Regions from separate parts of the Aminobacter sp. NyZ550 genome, predicted to be linked through region 2. Evidence: predicted binding sites of a transcription regulator. Region 2 holds the regulator's gene; each other region holds the start of a gene.
What was found. Region 2 encodes LexA, which represses DNA repair genes until DNA is damaged. Its sites were predicted from a motif close to TGTTCNNNNTGTGTTCNG; they were not measured.
Positions count from the first base shown of each region.

Region 1: N7E70_RS03380 (YifB family Mg chelatase-like AAA ATPase) is a predicted target of LexA. The motif match lies at 2,988-3,005, and genes of this name have one in related genera.
Region 3: N7E70_RS06150 (helicase-related protein) is a predicted target of LexA. The motif match lies at 1,511-1,528, and genes of this name have one in related genera.

Region 1 is NZ_CP114190.1:690,310-695,263, forward strand. Features, by position in the region: gene N7E70_RS03365 (VOC family protein) at 1-160, shown strand, start outside; gene cml (CmlA/FloR family chloramphenicol efflux MFS transporter) at 285-1,469, opposite strand; gene N7E70_RS03375 (sensor domain-containing diguanylate cyclase) at 1,820-2,860, opposite strand; gene N7E70_RS03380 (YifB family Mg chelatase-like AAA ATPase) at 3,143-4,675, shown strand; gene N7E70_RS03385 (transglutaminase-like cysteine peptidase) at 4,934-4,954, opposite strand, start outside.
Region 2 is NZ_CP114190.1:3,782,439-3,787,392, reverse strand. Features, by position in the region: gene N7E70_RS18810 (ComEC/Rec2 family competence protein) at 1-1,691, shown strand, start outside; gene lexA (transcriptional repressor LexA) at 1,819-2,535, opposite strand; gene N7E70_RS18800 (molybdopterin molybdotransferase MoeA) at 2,641-3,846, opposite strand; gene moaC (cyclic pyranopterin monophosphate synthase MoaC) at 3,847-4,329, opposite strand; gene trpC (indole-3-glycerol phosphate synthase TrpC) at 4,331-4,954, opposite strand, start outside.
Region 3 is NZ_CP114190.1:1,243,735-1,248,688, forward strand. Features, by position in the region: gene N7E70_RS06140 (beta-ketoacyl-ACP reductase) at 1-143, shown strand, start outside; gene aqpZ (aquaporin Z) at 213-902, opposite strand; gene N7E70_RS06150 (helicase-related protein) at 1,644-4,892, shown strand; gene N7E70_RS06155 (RNA-binding S4 domain-containing protein) at 4,898-4,954, shown strand, end outside.

The sequences.
Region 1 (4,954 bases), 2.4 Mb from region 2:
TGCGGGCGGCAAAGACAATGGCGCGCCCGGCGAGCGCGCCTATCATCCCGGCTACTACGCAGCCTTCCTGTTCGATCCCGATGGCAACAACATCGAAGCCGTGTTTCACGGCCCCGCCAACCGCTCGGTCGACGCGGTTACGATCACCTGGGCTCCATAACAAGGACAGCGTGAACCCGTCGGTGCCGCCGGCGGAGATGGCTGCAACTCCGGCTTCAAGCGCCGCGCCCCTGACGAGGGGACGCGGCAAAAGGCGGCCTGCAAGGCCCCCTGGAGTCACAGACTTACCCCACCTGCAACCACCTCAGGCCGCACAGCGTCGCAATTGCCATGACCGCGCAATAGGCGGCGAGCGGCCAGGCTGTGTCGCCGCCGAGCATGACCACCGCCAGCGTGCCCATAAGGCCGACGATCAGGCTCTGAACGCAGAAATAGAGCGCCACCGCGGTGCCTGCGGCATTGCCGAACGCTTCGAGCGCGCCATTCGCCGTCACCGCGCCGGCAAAGACGATACCGATGGCGATCACCCACATCGGCATGATGAAGGTCGCGAAGGAGGGTTGGCCGAAAAGCTGGCCAAGACAGAGCAGCACTGCGCCTGCGAGCAGCATCGCCATGCCGCGCTTCAGGCTGCCGGGTATCCCCCAACGCGCCACGAACAGTTTGGCGAAGCGCGTGGTGACGATCATGGCCACCGCCGCGGTGGCAAAGGCAAGGCTGAAGCCGAGCTGCGAATAGCCGGCGCGATCGATGAGCACGCGTGGCGCCGTCGAAAAGAAGACGAAGAACGCCCCCATCGCGGCGCTGAAGCCGAGTGTATGGACGAGGAAGGCCGGGCTCTTGAGGATCGCCCGGAAGGCGGGGCGCGACTGGGTCGTTTCGGGCCGGGTCTCGTGCCAACGCAGAAGCGCATTGACCATGGCCAACACGGCGAGCAGGCCGAGCGTGGCGAAGATCGCCCGCCAGCCCAGGCCATGAGCAATAAGCGCGCCGGCGATCGGGCCGAACGCCGGCACGCAGGCCAGCATGGCGCTGAACAGGCTGTAGATAACAGCACCTTCCGGCCGCTCGGCATAGGCGTCGCGTACCGTGGCGAAGGTGGCGACGAGTGCCGCGGAGGCGCCCAGAGCCTGGACGACGCGCAGGGCGACGAACAGCGGCGCCGAGCTGGTGACGGCAAGCAGGAACGAGGCGGCAGCAAACAGCAGCACGCCGCCAAGCAGCACCGAGCGGCGGCCGATCCTGTCGGAGATCGGGCCGAAGATCACCTGCCCGAGGCCGAGCACGATCATGTAGAGGCTCAGCGTCAGCTGGACGACGTCGGGCGTGGTGGCGAGGATTGCCGGCATCTCCGGCACCACCGGCAGGTAGATGTCCATGGCCAGCGAGGCCAGGATGTCGAAGGGCGCCATCAAAAGCAGCGCCGCGGGCAGGGAATGGCTCCACGTAGGAGAGTTTCGATTGGGCATGACTCTTCATCCGCACAAATGAATTTCATCTGGCGGCGATCTGCCACTTCGCTTGTCGATTACATCGGCTGGATGTCAGGAAACGATTTCCCGCAACCGCGCCGGACCGATCAGTGATCAGGAAATGAGGGGGCAGGGCGCCGCAACAACGTCTTGGTGTTGTTGCGGCCTACCTGTCTGCGGACTTGGCTGTACCCATGTTCGTCTCGCGGAGAAGCGCGGTGGCGTCTTGATTGGCTCGCGGCTTCCTAGCAGCCCGCCTGGCCCGGAACAACCCCGGGCCTCGGAAGGACGCGGCTCGGGCGGCTCCGCCGAAAAACCAGCTCGCCAGCAAAAAGCGCAGTCGCGCCTCAGGCGGCGCGCGGGTTTCTCACTGCGGCGGCCTCGGTCGCCTTGAAGATCCGGAAGGTGTTGCGACCCGCTGATTTGGCGGCATAGAGCGCGGTATCGGCTCGCACCAGCAGATCCGAGGGGCTGCGCACTTCATGAATCGCGATGCCGATCGAGGCGCCGAGCTTCAGGGCCCGGCCGCCGTGGTCGACCGGTCTGCCCAGCCTGTCGATGATCTGGCGCGCCAGTTCCGAGATCGCCGCAAGCTCCAACTCCGGCCCCACCAGCACGGCGAACTCGTCGCCGCCGATGCGCGAGACGAGCTCGACGCCGGCGCAGGCGTTTTGCAGACGCCGGGCTACTTCCTTCAGGCACTCGTCGCCGGCGACATGGCCAAAGGTGTCGTTGATCTGCTTGAAGCCGTCGAGGTCGACCAGCAACAGCGCTCCGAGCGGAGGCCGATCGTCGGCATCGGCCGTCAGCTCCGCCAACTTGGTCTGGAACCGGCTGCGGTTGGCGAGCCCGGTCATGACGTCATATTCGGCGAGATAGCGGGTCTGGTCGGCCAGAATCTTCTCTTCGGTGATGTCCTGCTTCATGCCGAAGATACGCACGGCAACGCCATCCTCGCATTCGACGCTGGCAGTGATGCGGATCCAGCGGCGATTGCCCTTCGCAGTCACGATCTCGGCGTCGAGGCCGAAGCCGGTGCGCTCCGCAATGCCCTTGCTGCGCTTGGCATGCAGCTCGATGGCGGAAGCCTCGGTGTAGCATTTGACGATGTCCTCACGGACGAGCGGTGCTCCACGCGGCAGGTCGAACAGATCATAGACCACGTCGGTCCAGTGCAGCGCCTGGTCGGCGAGGTTGCATTGCCAGACGCCGATGCGGGCAGCGGCCGAGGAGCGGTCGAAAATCTTCTGGCTGTGCGCCAGCGAGGCCGCTTGTTCGCGGATCAGCGCCGTCTGCGCCTCAAGCCTTGCCTCGAGCCCCGCGATGATGGCGTCGCTCTGCCTGAGAACGGCCCGCCGCCGTATGTGCCGCGATGACGGACTGCGCATGTGGATAGCCCCTGTTTCGGGCAGAGCTTCGCGCGGCGGCGCTTAATATTCCCTCTCTCTAATGCCGCAAGGGCAGATTGCTGCGCACCAGGGTTAACGTATCCCGAACGCACCATGCCGACGTGCATGTTCTTGAATTGTTCTTGCGCACCTTTGCAATCTATGCTTGTCTTTGGCTGAGACTTACGCAGGCGAGGGGCCGCCTGCCGGAAGCAACGTGCATGAATTCGCCACAGCGCATCCGTGCGGCCCCAAGGAGCGCGGTGCTACAGGGAGGGCAGCATGGTTTCGCGCGTGCGCACTGTCGCGTTCCAGGGCATCGAGGCGGTTCCCGTCGACGTGCAGGTGATGGTCGCGCCCGGCAAGGTCGGCATGCAGATCGTCGGCCTGCCCGACAAGGCGGTGGCCGAAAGCCGCGAGCGGGTGCAGGCGGCGTTGCACGCGTCCGGCCTGTCGATGCCTGCCAAGAAAGTCACCATCAACCTTGCCCCGGCCGACCTGCCCAAGGAAGGCAGCCATTACGACCTGCCGATTGCGCTCGGGCTGATGGCAGCACTCGGCGCCCTGCCGGGCGATGCTCTCGCCGCCTATGTCGTGCTCGGCGAGCTGTCGCTGGACGGCACCATTTCGGCGGTCGCAGGTGCGTTGCCGGCGGCAATCGGCGCCAATGCCGAGGGCAAGGGGCTGATCTGTCCCGCCGCCAGCGGACCGGAAGCCGCCTGGGCCGGTGCCGACATCGACATTCTGGCGCCGCGCAGCCTGATTGCCATCGCCAACCATTTTCGCGGCACCCAGGTACTTTCCCGACCCGAACCCGGCATTCGTGCTGCGGCGCGCGACCTGCCCGACCTCGCCGACATCAAGGGCCAGGAAAGCGCCAAGCGAGCGCTCGAGGTCGCCGCCGCTGGCGGCCACAACCTCTTGATGGTCGGCCCGCCTGGCGCCGGCAAGTCGATGCTGGCGGCGCGGCTGCCCTCGATCCTGCCGCCTTTGTCGCCCAAGGAACTTCTCGAAGTGTCGATGATCGCCTCGATCGCCGGCGAACTCGCGGAAGGCAAGCTCACCGACCGGCGCCCGTTCCGGGCACCGCATCATTCCGCCTCGATGGCGGCAATGGTCGGCGGCGGCTTGAAGGCGCGACCGGGCGAAGTATCGCTCGCCCATCACGGCGTGCTGTTCCTCGACGAGCTCCCCGAATTCACACCACAGGTGCTCGATTCTTTACGCCAACCGCTCGAAACGGGCGAATGCATGATCGCCCGCGCCAATCACCGCATCACCTATCCGGCGCGCATCCAGCTGGTCGCGGCGATGAACCCGTGCCGCTGCGGCATGGCCGGCGAACCCGGCTATCGCTGCCTGCGCGGCACGCGCTGCCAGTCCGACTATCAGGCACGTATCTCCGGGCCGCTGCTCGACCGCATCGACCTGCGCATCGAGGTGCCCGCGGTCTCGGCCTCCGACCTCATCCGCGGCAGCCGCTCGGAAGCCAGCGCCGATGTCGCCTTGCGTGTCGCCCGGGCGCGGACGATCCAGCGCGAGCGCCTCGAACGCCATGGGGTCACAGGTGCCACCACCAATGCGCAGTGCGCCGCAGGCCTGATCGAAGACATCGCCGCGCCCGATGCCGCTGGGCTTTCGCTGTTGCGCGACGCCAGCGAAAAGCTCGGCTTTTCCGCCCGCGCCTATCACCGCGTGCTCAAGGTGGCACGCACGCTGGCGGATCTCGATGGCAGCGAGACTGTCGGCCGCATTCACCTCGCCGAGGCGATTTCATATCGCATGAGCGCCGAGCGCATGGCGCAGGCAGCGTAGGAAGAGGAGGGGCGCCGCAAGCGCAGTTCAGGCTGTCGCAAGGAAGGTGAAGGCGGTAGACGAGCCCAATGAAAGCGAACAGCGGACATGCAGCGTCCGCGGCGCTGGCGGAACTCAACCTCACCGCTCGGTAAGTCTAACGGGACGGTGGCATATGGCCGCCGTTTTGCCTCGCCAGAGGACGCGGCCAGGACCACTTGGCCACAAGCCGCCCTGCGAAACACGAAGGAACAGCGGTTACCGTATCCGCAAGAGACGCTACTTGACCGAGCCGACCAG
Region 2 (4,954 bases):
AGAAGATTGCCCAGCGCATTCGCGACCGCATTGGCGGTCCAGAGGGCGAAATCGCGGCTGCCCTGGTCGTCGGCGTGAGCGGCGGCATTCCCGAGGATGTCAATGAGGCGCTGCGGCGTACCGGGCTCTACCACATCATCTCGATCTCGGGTCTGCACATGGCGATGGTCGCAGGCACGGTCATGCTTTTGATGCGGCTATGCTTCGCCGCCTTTCCAGGCTTCACCTCGCACCGGCCGGTCAAGAAGTACGCGGCAGGCGCAGCACTGCTCGCCACCGGCGGCTATCTGTTCATTTCAGGCGCCGAGGTCGCGGCGCAACGCAGCTTCATCATGCTGGCGGTGATGCTGACGGCCGTGCTGTTCGACCGCGCAGCACTCACCATGCGCAACCTGGCGATCTCGGCCGTTGTCGTGATCATGATCTCGCCCCACGAAGTCGTCGGGCCGAGCTTCCAGATGTCGTTCGCCGCAACGGCAGCCCTCGTTGGCGCATATGCCTGGTGGTCGGACCGGCGGGAGGAGCAGGCGCTGCCGGTCGGTCAGAGATCGCTGCCGTCCAAAATCTGGCGCTGGCTTGCGACAGTTGCGATAGGCCTCGCCGCGACGTCGGTGATTGCCGGGCTCGCGACCAGCGTTTTTGGTGCATGGCATTTCCAACGTGTCTCGCCCCTCAGCCTGTTCGCCAATCTGGCAGTCAGCCCGTTTGTGTCTGTCCTGGTCATGCCCTTTGCCGTCATGGCTGGCATTTTCATGCCGCTTGGACTCGACGGCCCCTTCCTCGACACGATGGGCTTCGGCCTGAAGGCAATGATTGGCATCGCCACCTGGTTCTCCGAGCGCTCGCCGGTCGATGCGGTCGGCCTTGTCTCGTCACATGCGGTACTGTTGCTCACTGCAGCACTCGTCATCGCGTCGACGGCAACGACCTGGCTGCGCGCCGCCGCACTGCCATTCGCGGCCCTTGGGCTGCTGACGGTCGTGGAAACGGAAACGCCCACGGTTCTCGTTTCGGAAGATGGCCGCCTCGTCGGCGTCCCGGTCGACGATGGCAAGCTGGCCGTCAATCGCGTCCGGCCGAACCAGTTCACCGTCGACAACTGGCAGCGCGCGCTGGCGTCGGAAACACTCGTCACCCCGGCCCGTTCGGCCGCGAATGCAACGAACGGGACTGTCCGTTTGCCCAGCGAGACCGGCTCACAGCCAACAGCCGAGGCAGATGTCGCCGGTACGATACCCGGCAAACCAGTATCTGGAGAGCTAAACGCCGCCGGCGCGGACGCCTTCGTCTGTGACAGCGGGCTGTGCACGGTTCAACAACCGGAGGGGGCACGGATCGTCCATGCGGCGAATGCGAGCGCCGCTGCACGAGCCTGCGACAACGCGAATCTCATCGTCGTCGACGATGCCACGGCAAGCGACGTCTGCCCCGGCGTGGCCGTGCTCACCAAACGCGAGCTGGCGCGCCTTGGCAGTGCGTCGATATTCATCACAGCCGCGGCGGCTGGCGTAGATCGGGCGGTCGAGATACGCCACGCCGTGGCGGAACCGTACCGCCCGTGGCATGCGCAGCGCCAATTTTCGCGCGAGGCGAGGGGCCTTCCGCCCTACAAGCGAGTGGAGATGCCCCCAAAGGCATCAGCCGGGGCAACCAAGGCGCACCCGAAAGCGCCGACTGCGACCACACGGTGAGTCCGAAATCTGTACCCGCCGTCGCAGAGCCGTCAGATACGGCACGATAGCAACAGGGCAGATCAGTCCGGCTTACAGATTGCAGCAGGATGGACAGGCCGAGGTGGCGGAAACGCAGCCCCGGCAATCAATAGCGGCGGATCAGGCCGACAAGCTTGCCCTGCACCTTGACCCTGTCCGGTCCGAAGATGCGGGTTTCATAGGCCGGATTGGCGGCCTCAAGAGCGATCGAGGCACCCTTGCGGCGGAAACGCTTGAGCGTCGCTTCTTCGTCGTCGACGAGGGCGACGATGATCTCACCGGGATTGGCCGTGGTCGAGCTGCGGATGACCACAGTGTCGCCGTCGAAGATGCCGGCCTCGATCATCGAGTCGCCCTTGACCTCGAGCGCGTAATGCTCGCCGCCCATGATCATGTCTGGCGGCACCGAAATCGAATGCGTCTTGTGCTGGATGGCGTCGATCGGCACACCGGCAGCGATGCGTCCCATGACGGGAATGGCAACCGCCGAAGCAACATCGTCGTCATTGCCGGCCGACATGCTGCGTGACGGCTCGGGTTTGCGGCCGAGGCTACCCTCGATGACGCTGGGCGAGAACTTCTTCGCCGCGTTGAGGCCAGGCGCGATCGAATCGGGCAGGCGCAGCACTTCAAGCGCGCGCGCCCGGTTGGGCAGACGCCTGATGAAGCCGCGTTCTTCGAGCGCCGTGATCAGGCGATGGATGCCGGACTTGGAGGCGAGGTCGAGTGCTTCCTTCATCTCGTCGAAGGATGGCGGAATACCCGCTTCCTTCAGCCGCTCGTGGATGAATAGCAAAAGCTCGTGTTGTTTGCGCGTCAGCATCGCCACCCCCGAGGAATCAGAAGAAAAACAAACCCAGAACAAACACTATCTGTTCCAGTTGTGTTCCGCAACTGTTGATATTTCGTGAAGGGTGGAAGGTGCTGCTCAGCGCAACATCATCACCTGGCAGGCGCTGCCGGCTTCGACTGCAGGCGCGAAGGGCACCCGCACGATGGCGCAGTTGGCGTCGGCCAGCGTGCGCAGCATCGAAGAGTCCTGGATCAGGTAGGGTGTGACGACGAGACCCTCAGCGGTCTCGCGCGCAATCGCGCGGACAAAGTCCTGGCGCAGGTCGTTGGCCGCCATTGCCGTGTCGAGAATACCGTTGCGCATGTCGGGTGAATAAGGGCGGCCGCCAAGCTTCGCCAGCAGAGGTTTCAGGAAAATCTGCGAGCAGATCAGGCTGGCGACCGGATTGCCCGGCAGGCCGACGCAGCGGCTGTTGCCGAGCCGGCCGAACATCAGCGGCTTGCCCGGGCGCATCGCGATCTTCCAGAAGTTGAGATCCATGCCGAGATCGGTCAGGACACGGTGAACGAGGTCGTGGTCGCCGACCGAAGCGCCGCCCAGCGTGACGATCACATCGGCGTCGGCGGCGAGCGCCTTGGCGACCAGTGCGGAGATTGCCTCGGTGCGGTCGGCGGCGATGCCGAGATCGAGTACGCGCGCGCCAACCGACTGAACGATCGCCGCGACGCCATAGGCGTTGGAGGCGATGATCTGGTCGGGCCCGGGATTGCTGCCCGGCGGCAATAGCTCGTCGCCGGTGGCGATGATGGCGACCAGAGGCGCCCGCAGCACTTCGACGCTGGGATGATTGGCAGCTGCGATCAGCGAGAGCGCTGCCGGGTCGAGCACACGTCCTGCATCAAGGATGAGGTCGCCCTGCTTGAAGTCGAGGCCCCTGGCGCGGATGTTGCGGCCAGCAAGCGTTGGCTCGAGCACCGCGATCTTGCCATTGCCGAGATCGCGAACGTTCTCCTGAATGACGACGGTATCAGTGCCTTGTGGCACCGGTGCGCCGGTGAAGATGCGGACGCACTCGCCTGGTCCGACGGTGCCCGTGAACTGCTTGCCGGCGGGTGCCTGGCCGATAACCTTGAGCTGCGCCGGCAGTGAAGCGATGTCGGCGGCCTGGACGGCGTAGCCATCCATGGCGGAGGCGTCAAAGGGCGGCTGGGTGCGCAGGGCGTGTAGTGGAGCCGACAGCACGCGGCCTGATGCCTGGGCAAGGCCGACAGTTTCCGTGCCGCGCGGTTCGGCAGCGTCGAGCAGGCGCGCCAGGGCGTCGGCGACGGGCAGCAGCGCCATCTATTCGGCAGCCTTGTAGTCGCCCGACTTGCCGCCGGTCTTCTCGACCAGCCGGATGCCGGAGATCACCATGCCGCGATCGGCGGCCTTGGCCATGTCGTAGATGGTAAGGCAGGCGACCGAGGCAGCCGTCAGCGCTTCCATCTCGACGCCGGTCTTGCCGGTGACGCGGGCAAGCGCCGTGACGCGCAGGCCGGGCAGCGCCTCATCTGGCTCGATCTCGACCGAAACCTTGGTCAAAAGAATGGGATGGCAGAGCGGCACGAGCTCATGGGTGCGTTTGGCCGCCATGATGCCGGCAATGCGGGCGGTGCCGAACACGTCACCCTTCTTGGCGTTGCCCGACAGGATCAACGCCAGTGTCTCCGGGCGCATGACGACATGGCCTTCGGCAATTGCCGTGCGTGTCGTCTCGGCCTTGTCGCCGACGTCGACCATGTTGGCCTCGCCGGTGGCGCCGATATGGGTGAGGGTGGTTGCCATGTCAGGCGCTTGCCAGGGCTGCGCCATCGAGCAGCGCACGCGTCGCCGAGGTCACGTCGGCCTGCCGCATCAGGCTTTCTCCGACGAGGAAACTGGAGATGCCGGATTTCTGCAGACGCAGGCAATCGGCATGCGTGAAGATGCCGCTTTCGCCGACCAGCAGCCGGTCTGCCGGCACCATCGGCGCCAGGCGCTCCGACGTGTCGAGGCTGACCTCGAATGTGCGCAGGTTGCGGTTGTTGATGCCGAGCAGGCGCGACTGAAGCTTCAGCGCGCGTTCTGTCTCTTCTTCGTCATGGACCTCGACGAGCACGTCCATGCCGATTTCGAACGCCTCATCCTCGATACGCCTGGCATCTTCGTCGCTCAGGCTCGCCATGATGATCAGGATCGCGTCCGCGCCCCAGGCACGTGCTTCGTGCACCTGATAGGGCTCGAACATGAAGTCCTTGCGCAATGCCGGCAAGGCGCAGGCATCGCGCGCGGCGGTCAGGAATTCCGGTGCGCCCTGGAAGGACGGCGTGTCCGTCAGCACCGACAGGCAGGCAGCGCCGCCGTCGGCATAGGCCCTGGCGAGCGCCGGCGGATCGAAGTCGGGACGGATCAGGCCTTTGGACGGGCTCGC
Region 3 (4,954 bases), 2.5 Mb from region 2:
AATCGATCATCGCCCAGATCCCGGTCAGCAGGCTCGGCGAGCCTGAAGAGATCGCGCGCTGCGTGGTGTTCCTGGCATCGGAACAATCGGGCTTCATCACGGGCGCGACCCTGTCCGCAAACGGCGGACAATATTTCGTCTGACCGCCAGGCTTGCTGCCCCGAAACAAGACGGCGCCGCAAGGCGCCGTTTTCGCGTCTGGCCCGTGAGGCTCAGTCCTTTTCGAACATCGCCTTGTGAACGACGCCGGCGATCGCCGCGCCGACGATCGGGGCTACCCAGAACAACCACAACTGCTGCAGGGCGATGCCGCCGACGAACAGCGCCGGTCCGGTCGAGCGGGCCGGGTTGACCGAGGTGTTGGTGACCGGAATCGAGATCAGGTGGATAAGCGTCAGCGCAAGGCCAATGGCGATCGGTGCGAAGCCGGCCGGCACGCGTCCATGGGTCGAGCCCAGGATGATCATCAGGAACATGAAGGTCAAAACGACCTCGATGATCAATGCCGAGGTCAGGCCATATTTGCCGGGTGAAGCGTCGCCATAGCCGTTGGTCGCGAAGCCGCCGATCCCGGCAAAGTCGGCCTTACCGCTGACGATGAGGTAGAGCACCGTCGAGGCGACGATGGCGCCGACAAGCTGGGCGATGATATAAGGCACCAGGTTCTTGGCTTCGAAGCGACCGGCCATCATCAGGCCGACAGAGACTGCGGGGTTGAAGTGGCCGCCCGAGATGCCGCCGACGGCATAGGCCATGGTCAGCACGGTCAGGCCGAATGCCAGGGCTACCCCGGCAAAGCCGATGCCGAGTTCGGGAAACGCAGCTGCAAGCACCGCACTGCCGCAACCACCAAAGACAAGCCAGAATGTGCCGAGGAACTCGGCGAATAGACGTTTGCTCATGATCTTCCCTCCAGATGTCGTGCGCCTGCGTGGTGCGCCGCATTTTCCGGAGGCCCCGCCTGGGCAATCCCCGCCGCGCAGACTCAACATGCGGATGGAGACATGCCTCGCTGTCGCATTCAACGGGTGTGGTTCCCTTAACGTAATGCAATCACAGATATTTTCGTCGAACCAGCGGTGTGCCGCTTTGGCACGCAAAGATTAACGCGCCCGGGAGCCTGTTGTGGACAAGCCTGTGACTCCACGGTGGATAATCGGTGGAGTCGTTGGGGAAGACACAACATCTAGCGGTGAACAAATCAGGAAACTTGTCCTATCAGTGATTCGTCGCCTGTTCGTTCCGCATTTGGTTCAAATGTTAACGAAATGCCGCTCGTCGACGATTCCAGCGTTAACCCGGAGATAGGAAACATCAACAAAATCATTATTTTGCGTCGGGTTTGCCAAAGCGTTCGGGCGCTTGGCCGGCAAAGGTTAACAGCAGTGGGCTAAAGCATGAAACGGGCCACTTTAGAGAATCTGCATGTGGTGCGACTTGCCAGCACGAAATCTATATGTTGGGGTGAACAAAACCTGAATCTGCCGGAGTCAGTGATTCGTCGCTGATTCGTTCCAGACTCGTTCCAACTCTTAAATCTGGAACATTCCGCTTTCGCTTCGTCTCGCAAATCCCTATGTGTCCAGTCGTCGTGAAAGCGGCGCAACGCCGGGTGGGCCCGGCGCCGAGGGCGGTTCCTTAGAATGAATGTTCACTCCAAGCAGAATGACCCCCTGATCCTGTCGGGTCGCGATGTGACAGCGGTCCTCGGGCCGACCAACACCGGCAAGACGCATCTCGCCATCGAGCGCATGGTCGCGCATGAAAGCGGCATCATCGGCCTGCCGCTCAGGCTGCTTGCCCGCGAGGTCTATGGCCGGCTCTGCGAGAAGGTTGGTGCCCATAAGGTCGCGCTGGTGACCGGCGAGGAGAAGATCCTGCCGGCCGGTGCCAAGTATTCCGTCTGCACCGTCGAGGCGATGCCGCGTCAGACCGATGCCGCCTTCGTCGCCATCGACGAGGTACAGCTCGCCGGCGATCTCGAGCGGGGCCATATCTTCACCGACCGCATCCTGCACCTGCGGGGCAGGCAGGAAACGCTGCTGCTGGGTGCTGCCACCATGCACGGCATCCTGCAGAAGCTTTTGAAGGGCGTGTCGGTGGTCACCCGGCCGCGCCTGTCGCATCTTGCCTATGCCGGCTCCAAGAAGCTGACGCGGCTGCCGCGCCGCTCGGCCATCGTCGCCTTTTCGGCGGATGAGGTCTATGGCATCGCCGAGCTCATCCGCCGTCAGCAGGGCGGCGCTGCCGTCGTGCTCGGCGCGCTCAGCCCACGCACCCGCAACGCCCAGGTCGAACTCTACCAGTCCGGCGACGTCGACTACCTGATTGCCACAGATGCCATCGGCATGGGCCTCAATCTCGATGTCGACCATGTTGCCTTTGCCCAGAACCGCAAGTTCGACGGCTACCAGTATCGCCAGCTGACCGCCGCCGAGCTTGGCCAGATCGCCGGCCGTGCCGGCCGTCATCTTCGCGACGGCACCTTTGGCGTTACCGGCCAGGTTGATCCGTTCGACGAGGAGCTGATCGAGAAGATCGAAGGGCACGATTTCGAGCCGGTGAAGGTGCTGCAGTGGCGCACCGCTTCGTTCGACTTCACAAGCCTCGACACGCTCAAGCGCTCGATCGACACGGTGGCGCCCGTCGAGGGCCTGACGCGGGCGCTACCTGCGGTCGACGCCCAGGCGCTCGAACACCTGTCGCGTGACGAAAACATCCGCTCGCTCGCCACCGGTCGCGAACGTGTCGCCCTTTTGTGGGAGACCTGCGCGCTGCCCGACTATCGCAGGATTGCGCCTGCCCAGCACGCCGACCTCATTGCGTCGATGTATGACGATCTCGCCCGCAACGGTCATGTCGACGAAAACTACATGGCCGAACAGGTGCGCCGCGCCGATTCCACCGAAGGCGACATCGACACGCTCTCCCACCGGATCGCACAGATCCGGACCTGGACTTTTGTCTCAAACCGCCCTGGCTGGCTTGCCGATCCGGCACACTGGCAAGAAAAAACGCGAAACATCGAAGACAGATTGTCGGATGCACTGCATGAGCGGTTGACGAAACGCTTTGTAGACCGCAGGACTTCCGTCCTCATGCGCCGCCTTAGAGAAAACACTATGCTTGAAGCCGAAATAAGCCCGTCCGGAACTGTCCTCGTCGAGGGCCACCATGTCGGCGAACTGCAAGGGTTCCGTTTCACCGCAGATCAGAGCGCTGGCGGAGAAGACGCCAAGGCCGTGCGCACGGCAGCACAGAAGGCGCTCGCCACAGAATTCGATGCCCGCGCGGAGCGTTTCTCGGCGTCGCCCAATGGCGATATCGCGCTTGGCTCCGACGGCGTTCTGCGCTGGATCGGCGCGCCGATCGGCACGCTGGTCGAGGGCGAGGACGCGCTCAAGCCGCGCGTCGTGCTGCTCGCCGACGAGCAACTGACGGGCCCGGCCCGTGACAAGGTCGCGGCGCGCGCCGACCGTTTCGTCAATTTCCAGATTGAGTCGCTGCTCAAGCCGTTGGTCGATCTCAAGGCCGGAGAACAGCTTTCCGGCATTGGCCGTGGCATCGCTTTCCAGTTGGTCGAGAATTTCGGCCTGATCAATCGCCGCGACATCGCCGACGAGGTGAAGTCGCTCGACCAGGAAGGTCGCGCAGCACTTCGCCGTCTCGGCGTCCGCTTCGGCGCCTACCACGTCTTTGTACCGGCGCTGATCAAGCCGGCACCGTCCGGCCTGGTGACGCTGCTCTGGGCGCTCAAGAATGATGGCAAGGACAAGCCGGGCTTCGGCGATGTCGTCCACGCGTTGGCCGCCGGCCGTACGTCTGTTGTCATCGACCAGGCTTTCGACAAGACCTTCTACAAGCTCGCCGGCTTCCGCAATCTTGGCCGCCGCGCCGTGCGTGTCGACATTCTCGAACGTCTCGCCGATCTGATCCGCCCGGCGCTTGCCTGGAAGCAGGGCGTCGGTGCGCGTCCTGACGGTGCCTATGACGGCAGCGCCTTCATCGTCACGCCGCAGATGATGTCGATCCTCGGCGCAACCGGCGACGACATGGAAGAAATCCTCAAGGGCCTCGGCTATCGCGCCGAGCCGAAGCCGGCTGCCGAGGTCAAGGACAAGCTCGAGACGATCGACGCTGCCACGCGCGAGGCCGTGGCCAAGGCGCAGGCCGACAAGGCCGCAGCGGCAGCTGCCGCTGCCGGCCAGGCCGCCGAGGTTTCCACGGAAGCATTTGCCCAAGCCGCGCAGGAAGCGGATGCCGAGCAGGCGCCGGAAGCTGTTGCCGAGGTTGCAGCTGAAGTCGTGGCCGAAATGGCGGCCGAGCCTGCCGTCGAACCCGAGGCAGTTGCTGCACCCGCCGCAGAAGTGGAAGCCGTCGCAGAACCTGTAGCCGAAGCGCTGTCGGAAGCGGCGGCCGTCGAGACTGCTGCAGCCGAAGCCCAGCCGGCAACTGCCGCTGCGGAGCCTGCCGAAGAACCCAAGCCGATCCTTTTGTGGCGTCAGGGCCGCTTCGAGCAGCGCCCGCGTCATCGCCAGGACAATCGCCCACGCGGCGGCCAGCGCGAGCAGCGTGCCGCCGGCGCACCCGCAGCCCGTCAGGGTCAGGGCGAGGGCAACCGCAGTGGCGGGCGCGAGGGTGGCGAAGGCCGTGATGGCGGCCGTCCGCGTTTCGACCGCAAGCCCGGCGGCAAGCCGCAGGGCGAGGGTGGGCGTCCCGAACACCGCAATCGCAATGAGCGTCCGCAGGCCGACAGGCACGGCGGCGACCGCAACGGCCCCAAGGGCAAGCCCGCCTTCCAGCCCAAGCCACGCGAGGAGCGTCCGGTGCGCATCGATCCGGATTCGCCCTTCGCCAAGCTCGCCGCGCTGCGCGACCAGCTCAAGAAGTAAGCGCCTTGGCCGGCGAGGGAAGACAGCGCATCGACAAGTGGCTGTTCTTCTCGCGCGCGGTC